One region of the Paenibacillus jiangxiensis genome, then DNA from elsewhere that is predicted to be linked to it. Evidence: riboswitches for the same ligand, from Rfam matches in the RefSeq annotation. Region 1 holds a riboswitch; each other region holds the start of a gene.
The links. A riboswitch is a leader RNA that binds a small molecule or an ion and turns the genes downstream of it on or off. The one in region 1 is predicted to bind cyclic di-AMP.
Positions count from the first base shown of each region.

Region 2: linked by a shared signal. The riboswitch ahead of ACI1P2_RS01010 (hypothetical protein) and the one ahead of ACI1P2_RS09030 (hypothetical protein) in region 1 are both predicted to bind cyclic di-AMP.
Region 3: linked by a shared signal. The riboswitch ahead of ACI1P2_RS28640 (C40 family peptidase) and the one ahead of ACI1P2_RS09030 (hypothetical protein) in region 1 are both predicted to bind cyclic di-AMP.
Region 4: linked by a shared signal. The riboswitch ahead of ACI1P2_RS20630 (TrkH family potassium uptake protein) and the one ahead of ACI1P2_RS09030 (hypothetical protein) in region 1 are both predicted to bind cyclic di-AMP.

Region 1 covers NZ_JBJURI010000007.1:22,537-26,749, reverse strand. Annotated here, with positions in the region: gene ACI1P2_RS09035 (sensor histidine kinase) at 1-977, shown strand, start outside; gene ACI1P2_RS09030 (hypothetical protein) at 1,146-1,874, opposite strand; cyclic di-AMP (ydaO/yuaA leader) riboswitch at 1,928-2,077, opposite strand; gene kdpF (K(+)-transporting ATPase subunit F) at 2,475-2,555, shown strand; gene kdpA (potassium-transporting ATPase subunit KdpA) at 2,586-4,213, shown strand, end outside.
Region 2 covers NZ_JBJURI010000001.1:215,934-220,146, reverse strand. Annotated here, with positions in the region: gene ACI1P2_RS01020 (rhamnogalacturonan lyase) at 1-995, shown strand, start outside; gene ACI1P2_RS01015 (GNAT family N-acetyltransferase) at 1,117-1,557, opposite strand; cyclic di-AMP (ydaO/yuaA leader) riboswitch at 1,981-2,175, shown strand; gene ACI1P2_RS01010 (hypothetical protein) at 2,304-2,720, shown strand; gene ACI1P2_RS01005 (ABC transporter ATP-binding protein) at 2,817-4,213, shown strand, end outside.
Region 3 covers NZ_JBJURI010000043.1:25,890-30,102, reverse strand. Annotated here, with positions in the region: gene motA (flagellar motor stator protein MotA) at 1-652, opposite strand, end outside; gene ACI1P2_RS28655 (hypothetical protein) at 865-1,158, shown strand; gene ACI1P2_RS28650 (4a-hydroxytetrahydrobiopterin dehydratase) at 1,272-1,571, shown strand; gene ACI1P2_RS28645 (GNAT family N-acetyltransferase) at 1,640-2,167, opposite strand; gene ACI1P2_RS28640 (C40 family peptidase) at 2,298-2,774, opposite strand; cyclic di-AMP (ydaO/yuaA leader) riboswitch at 2,781-2,919, opposite strand; gene ACI1P2_RS28635 (hypothetical protein) at 3,195-4,025, opposite strand; gene ACI1P2_RS28630 (M1 family metallopeptidase) at 4,039-4,213, opposite strand, start outside.
Region 4 covers NZ_JBJURI010000023.1:7,292-11,504, reverse strand. Annotated here, with positions in the region: gene ACI1P2_RS20635 (CPBP family intramembrane glutamic endopeptidase) at 1-1,493, opposite strand, end outside; cyclic di-AMP (ydaO/yuaA leader) riboswitch at 1,720-1,865, shown strand; gene ACI1P2_RS20630 (TrkH family potassium uptake protein) at 1,921-3,264, shown strand; gene ACI1P2_RS20625 (potassium channel family protein) at 3,283-3,948, shown strand; gene ACI1P2_RS20620 (LysR family transcriptional regulator) at 4,204-4,213, opposite strand, start outside.

The DNA.
Region 1 (4,213 bases):
ATTATAGAACGGTTCGATACGAGGATCCGCTGGCTCATTATCGCCAAATGATCCGCGACTTCGGAGATCTGAATTTCTTTTTAATCTTTTTTATACCGCTTGCGATCTTGTTTTTCTTTTTGTTGACCAAGCCTTATGCCAAATACTTTCGCGAAATCTCAACAGGGATTCATCGGCTTGCCAATGGTGATTTTAAAAGCCGTGTGTTTATTTCATCAAATGACGAGCTGGGGATGATCGCGGCGGACATCAATCTGGCCAGTGAAAAGCTGCAGCAGGCGGTGGAACGAGGGGATTTTGCCGAAAGCAGCAAGGATCAGCTGGTCCTGAATTTGGCCCATGATTTGCGTACGCCGTTGACGTCTGTCCTGGGTTACCTGGATTTTATTCTGCAAAACGATCAGCTGACGGCGGAGCAGGTGAAGCATTATACGACCATTGCCTTCACGAAATCGCAGCGCCTGGAGCGTCTGATTGATGAATTATTTGAAATTACGCGAATGAACTACGGCTTGCTCACCCTTGATAAGAAACCAATTGACCTTAGCGAGCTGCTCACTCAATTAAACGAAGAGTTATATCCTGTCTTTGAAAAAAATCATCTGACGGCCAGATTGACGCTCGTTCCGCATGTGCAGCTTTTAGGGGACGGAGAGCTGCTGGCCCGTGTGTTTGAAAATCTGCTGGCAAATGCCGCCCGTTACGGGCGAGACGGTCAGTTTATAGATATGATCTGTAAGTTTGACGCAGGAGAAGCGGTTGTCCAGGTGGTGAATTATGGCGATTCGATTCCCCCGGAAGATTTGCCCCATCTTTTTGATATGTTCTATACCGGGGACAAAGCCAGGACACATCAAGAGGGAGGCACTGGCCTGGGCTTGTTCATTGCGAAAAATATTGTCGAGCGGCATGCTGGAACCATTTCCGTTCAGAGCGATGTAATCCGCACGGTCTTCGAGGTGCGTTTGCCGCAATAAATATGTCGGACTGCAGTCAATCCCGTCATTGAGACGGTAAGGAGATATCAGACATACCAGACATAAAGTGATGATATTGAGATGTAAAGGGCTCTGCTGGCGCAAGAATAGCAGAGCCTTTTTTGCTATGGATTGATTCTGGAAATATAGAGGGTTGCTATTAGACTCTTAAATTAAGGCACTATAATAAGCGCTTGATTTTTGAAACAACTCTTCAGAGTCCGGGTCAAACCCTGTGCCAACCGTGTGTGTGACGATATTTCGCAAAGACGCAGGCTCATGATCCACCTCATTCTCCATCCACTTCACCTTCAGGGCACTGGACAGCAGCTTTAAAGCAGAACAGGCGGGACCGATCAGGTGATCCTTGTGGATTTCCAGCGGATAGCCCTGAAGCCACAGGAGTTTAGCGTAAGCCATGGTTTCAATCAAGGTGTTTTTGTCGCCAGGATGAATATGATGTATGCGATTCCTGTTGACTCGTATATTCGAATTCTCCATTAGATGCCGTGTACTTGTGCGTATCAGGATTTCTGCGGCGATAAACTTGTTTTCCATACGGGCGCAGAGATCAAGCAAAGCGGTTTGGGTCATATCCGCCTTGTTTTCTCCCCATAAAATCCGGTGCAGTCCAGTGGTGATAAGTGCTTCTTGAATGGTCATTCCCTTCAAGCTGTGCAGAAAAGATGCCCATTTGACAATATTAAAGCTTCTGTCATTTACCGACATCACGCATTCTCCCCAGCCAGTGTAGGTACCACAGTTGATCTGCAGCAATCCATAGCGGCAGCCTCTTAACCTTCCCCTTCCTCTCTGGTAACAGGTATCAATGTCAAACTCGAAAAGCTGAATCCCTGTAATACGTGCCTCGGTCATGAAGTTTCCTTTCATGCTCATCAAGGGTTGAAGCTGATAGTGTATCGTGTAATCCTCCATGTTTCATTTCCTTTCATTCAGGTCTCGGACGCTTACGAGGTTAGCTGTCGGATTCGGGCGGAGAGTAGCCCTACATGAATTTCAATTCATGATTCACCCCAAGGCTGGTTAAGCCGTTCCGGTTCCCCCGCTTCCCGTTTACGGAAATTCAGCGATTACAACACTGCGCGTATCTTTCCATTCGAACTGAAAATCATAATAGTCCTGATGATTGAGGATGTAAAGCAGGCCTTTTTCATTTTTACACTTTTTTTACGCCTCCTGCCGAGATCTTAACCCCATTTTTATACCGAACCGTATTATCATTGCTCTGTGCTGAGGATAACTTCTACCCGAAAGAATGAATTTCTGCCACAGGAGGCACTCTATGAAAACTCGAAAACAGGATTCGCGAATTTGCAGTACACGGCCGTCAGGGCATTGCTGTCGGTCAATGATAGTGGGAGGTTGAGAATACATGCTGGATATCGTAATGGTAGTTTCTTTGATTCTGTTAACTTTGATGATGGTTGGATTACTGGCCTGGGCCGGCAAGGTGGCGGAGGAAGGAAGTGACCGCTCATGATGTGGCTGCTCGGTATCGTGGTTCTTCTGGTTGGCGTGTACCTGACTTACGTGCTGCTGAATCCGGAAAAATTCTAATGGGTCTGTAGAGGAAGGAGTTCAAACGTTATGTTCGCTGTTTTGTCTATCGGGGGGACGCTGCTGCTGGTGCTGTTGCTGGCGCGTCCAATGGGTCTTTATTTGGCCCGGGTATTTAACTATGAATCGTCCAGATTGGATAAATGGTTCGGGTGGATCGAGAAGCCAATCTATGCGCTTGGCGGCATCCGTCGGGACAATCAGTCCTGGAAGCAATATGCGCTGTCCGTTGTGCTCAGCAATCTGGTTATGATTCTTTTGGTATATTTGATTTTCCGGGTGCAAAAGTTTCTGCCGCTGAACCCGAGCGGTATTGAGAATATGGAGCCGACGCTTGCCTTTAATACGGCGATAAGCTTTATGACCAATACGAATCTGCAGCATTACAGCGGGGAAAGCGGGCTTTCCTATTTCTCGCAGATGGCAGCCATCGTATTTATGATGTTTACGAGCCCGGCTACGGGGCTTGCGGTTGGCATCGCCGTGATCAGAGGACTTGCGGGCAAGCCGCTCGGCAACTTCTTTGTGGACCTGGTCCGCGCGATCATTCGTATCTATTTGCCCATTGCCTTTGTTGCTGCGTTGATTTTTATCACGCTTGGCGTGCCGCAGACGCTGGATGCCACGGCTGTAGCGCATACGATTGGCGGGCAGGTGCAGGAGATTGCGCGTGGTCCAATCGGGTCATTCTTATCTATTAAGGAATTGGGGAATAACGGTGGAGGATTTGTCGGAGTCAACTCGGCGCATCCGTTCGAGAACCCTGACGCTATCAGCAATGTACTGCAGATGGTGATTATGATGCTGCTTGTGACTGCACTTCCTTTTACGTATGGCAAAATGGTCGGCAACGCCAAGCAGGGGCGTGTTCTGTTCGTGTCGATGGCGATGCTCTTTATTGTTATGCTGGGGGTTTCACTGAGCTCGGAGAATGCCGGCAATCCTGCACTGAATGCCATGGGAATCCAGCATGAACAAGGCAGCATGGAAGGCAAGGAGGTCCGCTTCGGGACGGTGCAATCCTCCCTGTATTCCGTGGTTACGACAGCATCGGAGACGGGAGCCGTCAATACGATGCATGACACCTTGACGCCGATTGCCGGATTGATCACGCTCGCAAATATGATGCTGAACACGGTGTTCGGCGGTGTAGGAGTAGGCTTCATCAACGTTCTGATGTATGCGATGATCGGTGTATTTTTGTCCGGTCTCATGGTTGGGCGGACGCCGGAGTTCCTTGGCAAGAAGATTGAAGGACGGGAGATGAAGCTGATCGCGGTCACGCTGCTGATCCAGCCGCTGCTGATCCTTGCCCCGACGGCGCTTGCTCTGAGCACGAATCCGGATACGATCTCGAATCCCGGATTTCACGGGCTGACACAGGCCTTGTATGAATTTACGTCCTCAGCCGCGAATAATGGCTCCGGCTTCGAAGGACTTGGCGACAATACGCCTTTCTGGAATATTGCGACAGGAATCATTATGTATCTGGGACGCTATTTCTCAATGGTTACGATGCTGGCAGTTGTAGGCTCGTTGGCTGTTAAAAAGCCCGTACCGGAAACGTTGGGCACGTTTCGAACCGATAACGCCTTGTTCGCAGGGGTGTTCCTGGGCTCGGTGCTGATTGTGGGGGCTTTGACCTTCTTCCCGGCGCT
Region 2 (4,213 bases), on a different contig from region 1:
ACAGCTCCATGGATGAGATGCCCGAGCAGAGCGCCGCGCCGGGTACGATCGCCCGTCTGGGGCACGGGGACGCGCTGCATGTCACGGATATTGACCCGGACCGGCCGGGACAGGAGATTTTCATGGTCCATGAAGGCGGCACCTACGCTCCTTACGGCTATTCCCTGCGGGATGCGGCCACCGGTGAGGTCATTTATGGCGGATACACCGGCAAGGATACGGGACGCGGTATGGTGGGAGATATTGAGCCGAGGCACAGGGGACTGGAGACCTGGGCGGTCGGCCTGTGGACGGCCGCCGGCGAGCAGCTTAGCAGCAGCATGCCCGGCACCAATATGAACATCAAATGGGCCGCGGATATGACAACGCAAATTGTGAACGGGGCGATTGACGTCACGCCGGTGATCGAAGACTGGAAGCGCGGCGTCCTGCTGACAGCGGATGGAACCTTGACCAACAACTATACCAAAGGCACACCTTCGCTTGTGGCGGATATTTTCGGGGATTGGAGAGAAGAAATGCTTGTCCGCAAGGCGGACAGCTCGGCGATCCGGATTTATTTGAGCACGGAAGTAACGGACCGCAAGCTGTACACGCTTATGCATGATCCGCAGTACCGGACCGGTGTGGCACGGCAAAATACGGCCTACAACCAGCCGTCATATACCAGCTTCTATTTTGCTTCAGACACGGATTGGGCGGAGGTGCCGGTTCCCGTCTTCCATGCGCCCGCCGCGCTGAATGGTCTGCAGACCGCGCTCGATCAGTACCGTGCGGCCAAAGAAGTGAAGGGCGATCTCGCTTCCCGTCTGAACAGCACCCTGAAGCAGGCGCAAAAACAATTGGAGCAAGGGAATACGGGCAAGGCTGCAAGTTTGATGGAGAAGTTCATTTCCCAGATCGGCGGAAACAAAAAGGAGGAGCAGATTTCGCAGCGGGCTGCATGGAGTCTCACCCGGTATGCAAAGTTGTTTATTGGACAAAATGAAAAGTGATGTGAAGCAATAATTTTACGAAACTTTTCGGTCAAAAGATAAACCGCCCAGTAAAGGGCGGTTTAATACAGTCAAGGCTTCAGTTCATGCAGCATAATATTCATAATTGCAATCAGATAAGTTATTCAAAACTATACTTTGCAAGTATTTCCCCCCAAGGAGCTGGTCCCACTTCTCTAAAGCCTGATTTTGTGTATAGCAGTCTGGCTTCTTCATTATCTGGATTGTAGCCAAGCATTATAACCTCAGTTCTGTTATTGCTTTTTCTTATCTCATCAATAACCAGCAACATAGCTTTATAACCATGGCCTTGTCCTTGGAATCTTTCGTCAATCATAAAACGGTAAATCCAGTTGTTCCCATCCTCAGGATCTGGTCCATACATTGTAAATCCAATCATTACATCATCTTTGTAAATCGCCTTTGTTACAAATCCTTCTAAAAATTGCGCCTCTGCAATCGAGTAAAGATTTGCAGCCATAAACCTTTCTTGTTCCGGTTTTGGTTTTAGATAGGCACATTCTTCCCAATTACTCTTGGATATGGTTTGTAATGTAATCAATACTGGACTCCTCCTTGTATTCAGGGGAACCCTGTACGTGCTCCCCTACTTGGAAGACTTTTTCGGCACAGCATCAATTTGACATCGGTAATTTCTCATACCACATCACTCCTTTAAGAAGATGGATCAATTTCATTCGTCATCTTTTTTCGAACTTTGAACTGAGAAGTTCTCGTTAATATTAAACTACTTGCACCTACGATGGTAGTAAAATTCAGTTAGAATACTGAAGCCGTCCAACCGTATTTTCCGATGGTTATAGTGGCTATTAACACTTTTGGTATAGTGGCGCCTTAACAGGCTGCTTTGACAGCCTTTGATTAAAGCAAATTTTTGAAAGAATCGGGAATAACAAGTCTTTACACTATAAGCCGGGCGGGTGTATGATTCAAATCGTAATTTGATTTTTTTTATATGATAATTTTGCTTTTACCGCTGAATTTTCGCACAGAGCGGAAAATGGGGGAACCAAAGCGGCCGACTGATTCCGGCAGGAAAGGCGGAACAGATATGGCTTGCAGGGGTGAATCGCGGAGGAGATTCCAAGGTCTCGGACGCGTAGGGCGACTCTCTCGCCCGAATCCGACAGCTAACCTCATAAGCGTACAGGGAGAGGCAGCAAACCGACTAATATCCAGTCCATGCTTTATTGGCATATGGACCTTGGGAGAAGCCGCGGGAAGCTACTTGGACGCCCTGGCTTCTTTTTTTGTATCTTTGCTGCCCGAATATCGAGGAGGATCTGAATGCAAACCGAGACCATTCTCGTTGTTGCTCCTAACAACGACGGCCGAAAATTTGTGAAGCTGCTGCAGCATCACCATTTGCCCTTTGCGGTTCTGACGAACAGCACCGCAGAAGAGAAGCATTTTGAGAAGCAGGGGGTGGAGCAAATTCTTCGGATCGATACGTCCATGACGGAGAAGTGGGTCATTCCCAAAATGACGGTGGGCTGTATTTTCATATTTGAGAGCAGTCTCAATCTTACCTGCCGCTATCTGCAAATCTGCAGGTCATGGACAGAACGGGAGATTCATGTCATTACCCGGCAGCTGATGCATCCGAGGGGTGTTTACCAGCGGATGGGCGCGGACCATGTGATTTATACCAAGACAGGAGAAGTCGGTTTTATCTTGAACGGACTTAGAGATGGATGCCGGTAATATGTTTGTTACAATGTACGTATTAACGGTGCGGACTAAGCGGCGGGGTCGCTAAAGCTCAGGCTGGACGGCGGACCGTGCTAATCGGAGGGGGATATGGCATACATATTTGCATTTCTGAAAAAGTACCGCCTCGCCTCAATTGTTGCTATTTTCATGATGCTGGTGGAGCTGTCGGTTGAGCTGCTTCAGCCGTGGATCATTTCCAGAATTATCGATGACGGTATTCGGACGGGCAATCTGCAGGCCGTCTGGCTGTGGGGCGGCTTTCTTTTGGCAGGGGCAGCCGTCGCATTTGCCGCCGGCATCATTGGCACATTTTATGCGTCACATGCCAGCCAGGGATTTGCTTATGATTTGCGGAGCAGACTTTACGTGATGGTGCAGTCTTTTTCCTATGCGCTGTTCAGCCGGTTCGCGGTCTCATCGCTGATCACCCGCCTTACTGGCGATGTATCGCAGCTCCAGGATACCATTTTCATGAGCCTTCGCTTTATGTCCCGTGTGCCGCTGCTTGTTTTGGGCAGTGTCATCATGTCGCTCGTGGTCAACGTCAAGCTTGGGCTGCTTCTGACGGTTACTGTTCCTGTACTGCTGGTGTTTCTATACCTTGTAATGAAGAAAGCATCGGCTTTGTTCCGCGGCGTGCAGCGCCGGCTGGACAGCGTCAACGGCTCTATTCAGGAAAATCTGACCGCGATCCGGCTGATTCGGGTATTTGTGCGCATGGGGCATGAAATCGGGCGTTTCTCCCGTCTTAGCGGAGAATTGATGAAGGGCACCGTTCGTGCGCTGCGGCTGACAGAAACGACAATGCCGTTCATTTTGCTGCTGATGAACCTGGCCATTATAGCGGTGCTGTGGAACGGAAGGGTGGATATTGCCGCAGGTGAGGCTTCAGTCGGCGAAGTTGTTGCAGTTGTCAACTATGCGCTAAGGACGATCGGCGCGTTGTCGGCACTGTCCTGGATTGTGGTTACCTATTCCCGTGCCGGAGCATCGGCACAGCGGATTGGTGAGGTGCTGGCAGCGGAAGACAGCGCTTCAGGATATGCGAACAACACGCGAGAAGTGAGGCCCGTTCAGGGACAGGTGGAGTTCCACAACGTTGGGTTCCGTTACTCGGAAGGCAGCGCCCCTGTTCTGGAGGATATTTCATTCCAGGTGCGGCCGGGCGAGCGGGTGGCGATCATGGGGGCGACCGGTTCGGGCAAGTCTTCGCTTGTTCAACTGATTCCCAGGCTGTATGAGGAGACGGAAGGCGTCGTATTGATCGACGGCATGGACGCGAAGCAGCTTGATGTGAGGCAACTGCGGGATGCCATCGGTTATGTGCCGCAGGAGGTGTTGTTGTTCTCGGGAACGATCCGCGAGAATATCGCCTGGGGGGATGAGCGCGCCACACTGGGCGATATCCGCGAAGCGGCACGGCAGGCCCAGCTTCATGAGACGATCGAAGGCCTGCCGAGTGGTTACGATACTGTTCTGGGCCA
Region 3 (4,213 bases), on a different contig from region 1:
CAACTTCTCTCTTGGACAATCGTTTTAGTTTATTCGACATGGGGTGCCATAATACATAACCCGTAAAGATACCCAGAAGTGTTGCGATGAAGGCGGCGGCGATGGCGTGGGAGAGCTTCTCCATGTCACTGAGATCGGCAAGAGCCGCAATCAGACCGACGACCGCCCCGAGCACCCCCAGTGTCGGAGCATACATGCCAGCTTGGGAAAAGATCTGCGCACCGGCCCGGTGTCTTTCCTCCGTGGCATTGATATCTTCCATAAGAACATCACGCACGAATTCCTGATCATTGCCGTCAATGATCATCCGCATCCCGCTGCGCAGAAAGGCGTCGTCGATCTCTTCCACTTTGGGTTCAAGGGCCAGAAGACCTTCACGACGGGTGATGGACGCCCACTCCATAAAAGTAGTGATCAATTGCTGGCGGTCAGGCAGCTTTTGCTCAGTGAAAATTATTTTGAAAAGCTTGGGTACTCTCTTCATATCCGACATCGGGAAGGCCATGAATACACTGGCGGCTGTGCCTACAAAGATAATCATGTAAGCAGCAGGGTTATTGACCAAATTGACGACAGGCGCCCCTTTGAGGATCATGCCGACAACCAGGGATACGAGCCCGAGTGCAAGTCCTATAATTGTTGAAATTTGCATTGTACACCTCGTCCATGAGAAATTGGTAGAACATCCGGTCGGCCAGGGGACATCCTTGCCCTCCAACGCATTTTGATGAAACGGATTACCATATTTATCGACAAAAGCCCCTTTTTTTTTAAGGGGGATTTCACGGTATAATGAAGACAACTCTGTTTAATGACAATTTTGAGAACATGAATTCAATCTGGAATAAGGAGCGGAGAGTTCGCATGGGTGTTAAGCATGGAAGGGAATATGAGCATATTCTTAAGGAGTTAACGGCTGCAGTAGGGCGTATTCCGGACAGCTACCTTTTTTTTGAAATGGAAGCAGAGGAATGGGAGTGTCTGGGCGGCGAGGAACGTGTCGAGGTTCAGGAGGCGCTGGCCGAGGATCTCTTTTATGCGCTTGGGGAAGAGCCGGTTATTCCGGTCGGCAGCGGAGTCGTCATTCATGACCGGAACCACTACCGGATCGATGTTCTGATCGGAGAAGAGGAGCTGACCTTCGTGTCGCTCGTATAACATAACCATGTGGATTTCTCACCGAAGCCATGGTAATATGAAACACGATATAGGCACTGACCCTAAAGACATCAGGAACGGCTTCCGTATAACGGAGAGGAGTAGGAATTACAATGCCTTTTACATTAGAGGAAATAGAGGCTCATCTGGAGAGGTTGGAGGGCTGGGAGCTTGAAGAGGGACGCTGGATTGTCCGAAAATATGTCTTTTCCAGCTTTATGAGGGGAATCGCATTCGTGGATGAGGTAGCTGGTATTTCGGAAGCATTCAATCACCATCCGTTTATCACCATTGATTACAAGACGGTCACACTGCGTCTTACCTCATGGGATGAAGGCGGGATCACAGCAGTAGATATAAAAGAAGCGCAGCAGTACAATGAAGCGTTCGAGCGAATGCGTTCGGAGGATTAACCCTACAGCCGAATTTAACTTAAGCATAATAAGCGTTTAAATGGAAAAACGCCCTGGTCTAGAGTTAATTACTCTGAATCCGGGGCGTTTGGTATATCGTCTGTACCTTTACCATTTTTGTAGACCATGCAATGAAAAGGCTTCATCCCTTCGGGAGTCTGGCGCTCGTAGGTATCGGTAATCCGAAAGCCTGCCGACCGGTAGGCTTTGATGGCCCGTTTGTTCCAGACGAGGACTTCGAGGTCGATCTCATTTTGCGGCGTACGGCGCCTGGCTTCCTCAGCGATAGCCTTCACAAACTCCGCGCCATGTCCATGACCGCATAGCTCGGGACGCATTCCTAGACCAAGGCGGGTCACCCCTTCCATGGGGAAATACTGGGCAAATCCGCACAGATCGCCTGACTCAGCCAATACGGCGACATATTGGGAGCTTCGCAGCTCCGGGTTGGCGAATTCGATATCGAGAGCCTTCATTTGCTCCCAGGGGAGCCAGCCGTAAATATCATAAGGCGGTTCATATTTCCACTCGCATATGGCAGCCGCCTGCTCTTCACTCATCGGAACGACCTGATAGCTTGTTGATCCGGCGGACATATTCTTTTCCCCCTACACATTACTACTTAAAAATGGTACTCCAGTTAAACCTGTTTGGCAATAAAAACAGCTTCAATTCCAATCGGAATCGAAGCTGCTATTGAAGTTCATATGAATGATGTAATGATTTCTAGTCAAGGGCAACAGATTCGTAAGTGGATGTGCTCATGACACGTTTGGCACCAAGATACCGATTGGCGTAGTAGCTTTCGTTCAAGGAGCTGACGGTAACACCACGCGATGAGGAGGAGTGGGCAAACTTGCCGTCCCCTACAAAGATACCTACATGTGAAACTCCTCTTCCGTTGGTGTTAAAGAATACCAGATCGCCAGGTCGCATTTCATCCCGTGAAACGGAGGTTCCCATATCGAATTGGGAGGAGGATTGGCGTGGAAGATCGAGACCAAGCTTCTCAAATACATAACTTGTAAATCCGGAACAGTCAAATCCGCTCAACGTTGTGCCGCCTGCTCTATAAGAAGTGCCTTTGGCATCCTGGATGATCTGGTCCATTTTAGAGTCCGCATATACGCTTCCTGCGCCGAACGAAAACGCCGAGAAGGCGATTGCTGCACTCATGAGTGCGATGGTTAGCTTCTTCTTCAAAAAAATACAAACCCCTTCCAATGCCTGCGAGGTTAGCTTAAGGGTTCGGTAGAAGGTTCCCCTATGATCCCTCTGTTGCGAGATCAATTCACCCAAAACTGGTTCCCCCGCTTCCCAGGTGCCGGGAATTCGGCTTCACTTAGATATGCACCTTGAAGCGTATGAACAATCATGAATGGTTTGTCTAAAAAGGTTACAACAATAATTACAAAGTTGTTACTATCAGTTCACTGCGACTATTGTAACAAAGGCAGCATGGTTTGGCAAATGTTTCATAGCAAAAAACTTCAAAAAAATAGTCTCTGCAGCAAGCAGAGACATAAAAGATCGAAAACACTATGTTAAGTGTAATTGAATGAACCTATACTTTTGATAAATCAATATATTTTTATTCGCTGAAATGCAGGGGTTGGCATCAATTTACTCCTTGGCGAACGAATCACAGGCCGTATTCCATAAATGATACTGTGCGGACGTATGCCATATTGTAAAAAGTGAAGAAATAAAATGGTAGGTCTGATGCAGAATGAGTGCAAGCAGCCCTGTCCACAGCCAGGCCGAAGCGGTAAAGATAGAGAGCAGGACGATTACGGATGCTCCGAGCAGTGCGGATATTCCGATACCGGGCAGGATTCGCCGCATGCAGCAGGCGAGCGAGAACCACGCGCCCCTCCCACTGATCGTTCCGAACTGCATGTACATCACGCATTGACGGATGAGCCAGGCCAAAACGCCCCATAAAGCGATGTAGGGGAGAAGACGGACGGCAGCCAGGAGCGGCTCGTTCATTGAACCGGACAGAGTCTGCAGCAGACGCGGTATAATCCAGTATCCGGGAAGCAGCAGAAGGCAGATTTCAACCATGTAATATAAAAGGGACGAACGCCAGAACAGACGGATGCCGATGAGAAAGGAGCGCCGCCCCTGTTCTTTCTTCATGTGCAGGCTGTAATACACACCCACCCGGACCAAAGGGGTCAACAGCATGCGCAGCATGATGACCGCAAGCAGAACCCAGAAATACAGATGGACGGAAGAATTTTGCGTCAATGCAATTTGGCTCTCCATCCAGAATAAGGTCTGATTGAGCTCGCTCTGCCCGCTTCCCGGATAACGCAGCAGCAGGGGCACGATCCCCGACTCGGTGTATTTATAGTTGAATACTCCCCAGACAAGACGGTAGATAAACAGCAGAATTACGATGAAAAAGTGCAAGCGGACGAGCGTCCAACCCTCTTTGACAGAATTCATCACCTCGGACACCTCACCATGACAGACTTCCAATCAGAGCTTCAGCCAGCCTGGTCATCCCCAGAAGCCAGCGCGTTTCGGTTTTCTCCGGCAGCTTGGCCAGCAGTGTGTTATTCAGGTGGTTGTTCTCCAGAGGGATCGTATGAAGGGGATCAATGACCACCGAGACTGCAGGGGACCGGCTTTGA
Region 4 (4,213 bases), on a different contig from region 1:
ATAAAGCCGTATCTCAGGAAAATAAAGCTGAAAATCAGGCCAAGGAACAGCAGCTCGATCGGACGGGTAATAACAGGGTAAATCGGATACAAGGTATGCCCGAACGCCCAGATCAGGGAGCTGATGGCGCTTGCGGCCAGCGTGCTGCGCACGATCTTTCTCAGCATCGGGATGCCGAACAGCCTGTAAAGCGCTTCTTCCCCGATTCCGGCCATCCATGCCATGATCGGCAACAGCCAGGCATAGACCATATTATACGGCGACTGCGTTTCATCTATGGTGGACCAGCTGCCGATCAGCAGGTTGAGAATGACAAAGATGACGGACTGAACCCCCAGCAGGATGAAAGCCCACAGATATCCGGCGCCCATACTGCGCAGCACATACACGCCGTATCCGGGCTCCTTGGCGCGCGGCCACGGATTAAGGCCAGCCTTTTTCCAAAGCCCATTGCCTCCTACAAAGGAGAAATAAATAATAACCCCCATCATCAGGTTAAAGATGATTTGCAGTCCGATGCCGAAGATCAAAGCGTCTCTGTTGGCGGATTGGGCCTGCAAATAAGGCATCATGTTGAACAGGGTCAGCACCGAAATGGCAAAATAAACGAAGCTCAGAACAATGCCGCGGGTAAACGAGGTATGACGCCGGGTCAAGCTGCTATACACCACGGCAAGCACGCCGAGTACAAAGGAAAACAGCATATAGCCAATATAATACAGAAGGTTCGCAAGCTTTGTCTGCTGATCCACATATTCCGTTTGGGAAGGAGGCACGGCAAAGGAGGACCCCAGGGAACGGACTTCCCCGTTTTCAAACGTCAACCTGATCTGAAGCGCGGCATCCCCGATCATGCTTCCTTTATCCGAATAGGTGAGCCCTGGTTCGTCTTCGCGGCTCTCCACTGTCAGATTTTCCGTGTTATATCCCATCTGCTTCAGCACGGGCGCTGCCAATGCCTCTTTATCTGCAAGCGACAGGCCCGCTTCGTACGTCCGCAGCAGCCCGCTTCGGGTTTCCCCCTCAGGGAGGGCTTCGGTGCTGTTATAAAATCCGTCGCTCATTTGGATAATAAAACCGGCAGGTTTTCCCGTCTGCAGCCCCACATCAACCATCACGGTTCGATCCTGAGCCGGGTCGGGAAGACTGACCCGGTAAAATTCATAAGGATATTTGCCGCTCCACACCCGGTTGTATTCGGGAAGCAGCTGCTCCCTGGAAAGATAACCGTACAGCTCGGATTGTGCTTCATAGGCCGGGGCCGGAATTTCTTCCGCTGAGCCTTCGTAGCCTAAAACGGACTTTGCAAAAGCTTCAGCGCTCTCTACTGCCTGCTGTTTGCTGATTACATCCCCCGGCTGATTCTGGTTTAAGGATGCGAGCACCGGCAGCAGCACCTGCAGCAGCAGAAACACGGCGAGGCCGATGATGCCCAGGATGCTCAGCTTTTTGAAATCAGCGGTTAATTTAACCGGTTTTCCTATGGGATTCATTTAATACCTCCTTCATCTGGACCATTTTAAGATAACATAGTGTTCTGTTGACCGCCAACCGCTTCATAAGCGTGTGCAAATACGATGAAAAAGATGAAAGAATACAATAATGTAGGATTCCTTGCAGCAGGACAGCATCTTTTGCACTGAATTGGCGTTATTTGAGTCTTTTTCATGAAAAGCTTCTTTTGTGATGTCCAGGGAGAAGGTTTATAATTTGTTTGCAATTGCATAAATGCCGAATTTCATTATGAAAACGGGGGAACCATTAAATTGGGGTGAATTTCGTGCCTGGTCATGGCCGGGTCCGAATAGGACAATTCTGCGGTCCGAATCCGTCAGCTAACCTCGTAGGCTGCAGCAGGAACCTGGTCAGGGCACTCGGTTTTCCGGTGTCTTTTTTATTGACTTTTTCTAGGGGTGTAGAATGATAATTCCAAAACTAAAGTGGCTTGCTCTTTCTCCTCCGCGCATTCTTGTGAGTGGTTTTGCCCTTATTATTTTGCTCGGAGCAGGGCTGCTTATGCTGCCCATATCCAATACGTCGGGGGTGCCGCTGCCGTTTATTGACGCCTTGTTCACCGCGACGTCGGCCACTTGCGTGACCGGTCTGGTCGTAGTGGATACAGGCACACATTTTACTGTATTCGGTCAGGTCGTCATCGTGCTGTTAATCCAGATCGGTGGTCTTGGCTTCATGACGATGGCCACCTTGGTAGCTCTCGTGTTCAAACGCAGAATTTCACTGAAAGAACGGCTCATTCTCCAGGAAGCGATGAATCAGACCTCCATGGAGGGCATCGTCGCCCTGATCCGCAAGGTGCTGCTGTACTCGCTCATCATAGAAGCGGTGTGCGCCGTGGTGTTCGCGGTCCGCTGGTCCTTTGATATGCCTGTGGGCAGAGCTATTTACTTTGGCGTATGGCATTCCATTTCGATGTTCAACAATGCGGGTTTTGACCTGTTCGGCGAATTCCGCAGCTTGACGTTGTATGTGAATGATCCGGTTGTCAATTTTACAGCCATGTTTTTGATCGTTACAGGCGGTATCGGTTTTGTGGTCATGTCGGATCTGGTGGGGTACCGCAAGAAAAGAAAGTTGTCCCTGCATACCAAAGTTGTGCTTACGATGACAGCAGTGCTTATTGTTACCGGGGCCTTGGTCATTTTCGTCTTCGAATTCACAAATCCAAGGACGCTCGGCAGCCTGCCATGGTCAGGCAAAATTCTGGCTTCGCTTTTTCAGTCCGTTACGCCGCGCACGGCTGGCGCCAATACGCTGGATATCGCCGGACTCCGTCAGGCCACGCAGTTTTTCATTATTATATTGATGTTTATCGGTGCTTCTCCGGGCTCAACAGGCGGCGGTATTAAAACGACGACTTTTACGATCCTGGCGGGAGCTGTGGTGTCTATGGTGCGCGGCAGGGAAGATGTCGTGATCTATCGTTATCGGCTGGCGCAGGAGCGTATTCTGAAGGCACTTACGATCACGCTGCTCGCCCTTTTTCTCGTCATTGCCGTCACGATGATATTGACAACTACTGAGGATCATCATTTCTTGATGATTTTGTTTGAAACAACCTCCGCTTTTGGCACGGTTGGACTTTCGATGGGGCTGACGCCTGATTTGACGGTGATCGGCAAAATAATGATCAGCTTCACGATGTTTGCGGGCAGGCTTGGGCCGATCACGCTCGCGTACGCTTTGGGGAAAAAACAGGACAAAGAGCTTTACCGTCACCCGGAAGGCAAAATGATTATAGGATAAGGGAGTTACAGATCAGCAATGAAGACTCAGCAGTTCGTGATTATCGGTTTGGGACGTTTTGGCTCCAGCCTGGGATTGCAGCTTATGGAAATGGGATGCGAGGTGCTCGGCATCGACAGGGATGAAGATGTCGTGGAGGAAATGAGCGAGCATCTGACCCATGCGGTGGCCGGTGATGCAACCGATGAGCAGCTGCTCCGCTCCATCGGGGTCCGCAATATGGATTGCGGCATCGTGGCCATCGGAGATGATATCCAGATGAGCATTCTCGCCACCATTTTATTGAAGGAACTGGGCATCAAGACGGTGGTGGCCAAAGCGATCTCCAAGCTGCACGGAAGGGCGCTGGAAAAGCTGGGGGTAGACCGCATTGTATACCCGGAGCGGGATATGGGCATACGGGTCGCCCACCAGCTGGTCACCCCCAATCTGCTTGATTATCTGCAGCTTTCCAAGGACTACACGATCGCGGAACTGAACGTGCCGGCATGCCTGGATGGAAAAACGCTGTCCGAGCTCAATACGCGGACCCGATTCGGCTGCAGCATCGTGGCTATTCACACCAGCAACGGGGTGCTGATTGCGCCTACGGCAATGGATAAGGTGCACTGCGATGACATCATGGTCATCATCGGCACAAACGATAATATCGGACGTTTTGAAGAAGAAGTGGTTAATCGGTAATCATCCTGTCTATTATACAGAGAATGCTTTATTTTGTTAGAAGTCATTCCCTCTCTTTTCACTGGCAAAAAAGTCAAGGATGGTCTTTGTCCTTGACCTTTTATTTATTCTTTTTGAAAAAGGGGATATGCACGAATCAGCGGAGAAGACGAAGCAATTCCGGAAAAGCGAAGCGTTCGCCTTTGGCCCGGAGGGTCAACAGCGATTGGAGGAATGCTTCGTTTTCGGAGCGCCTCGGAGCGTAAAGCTTTTACTTCACACCATC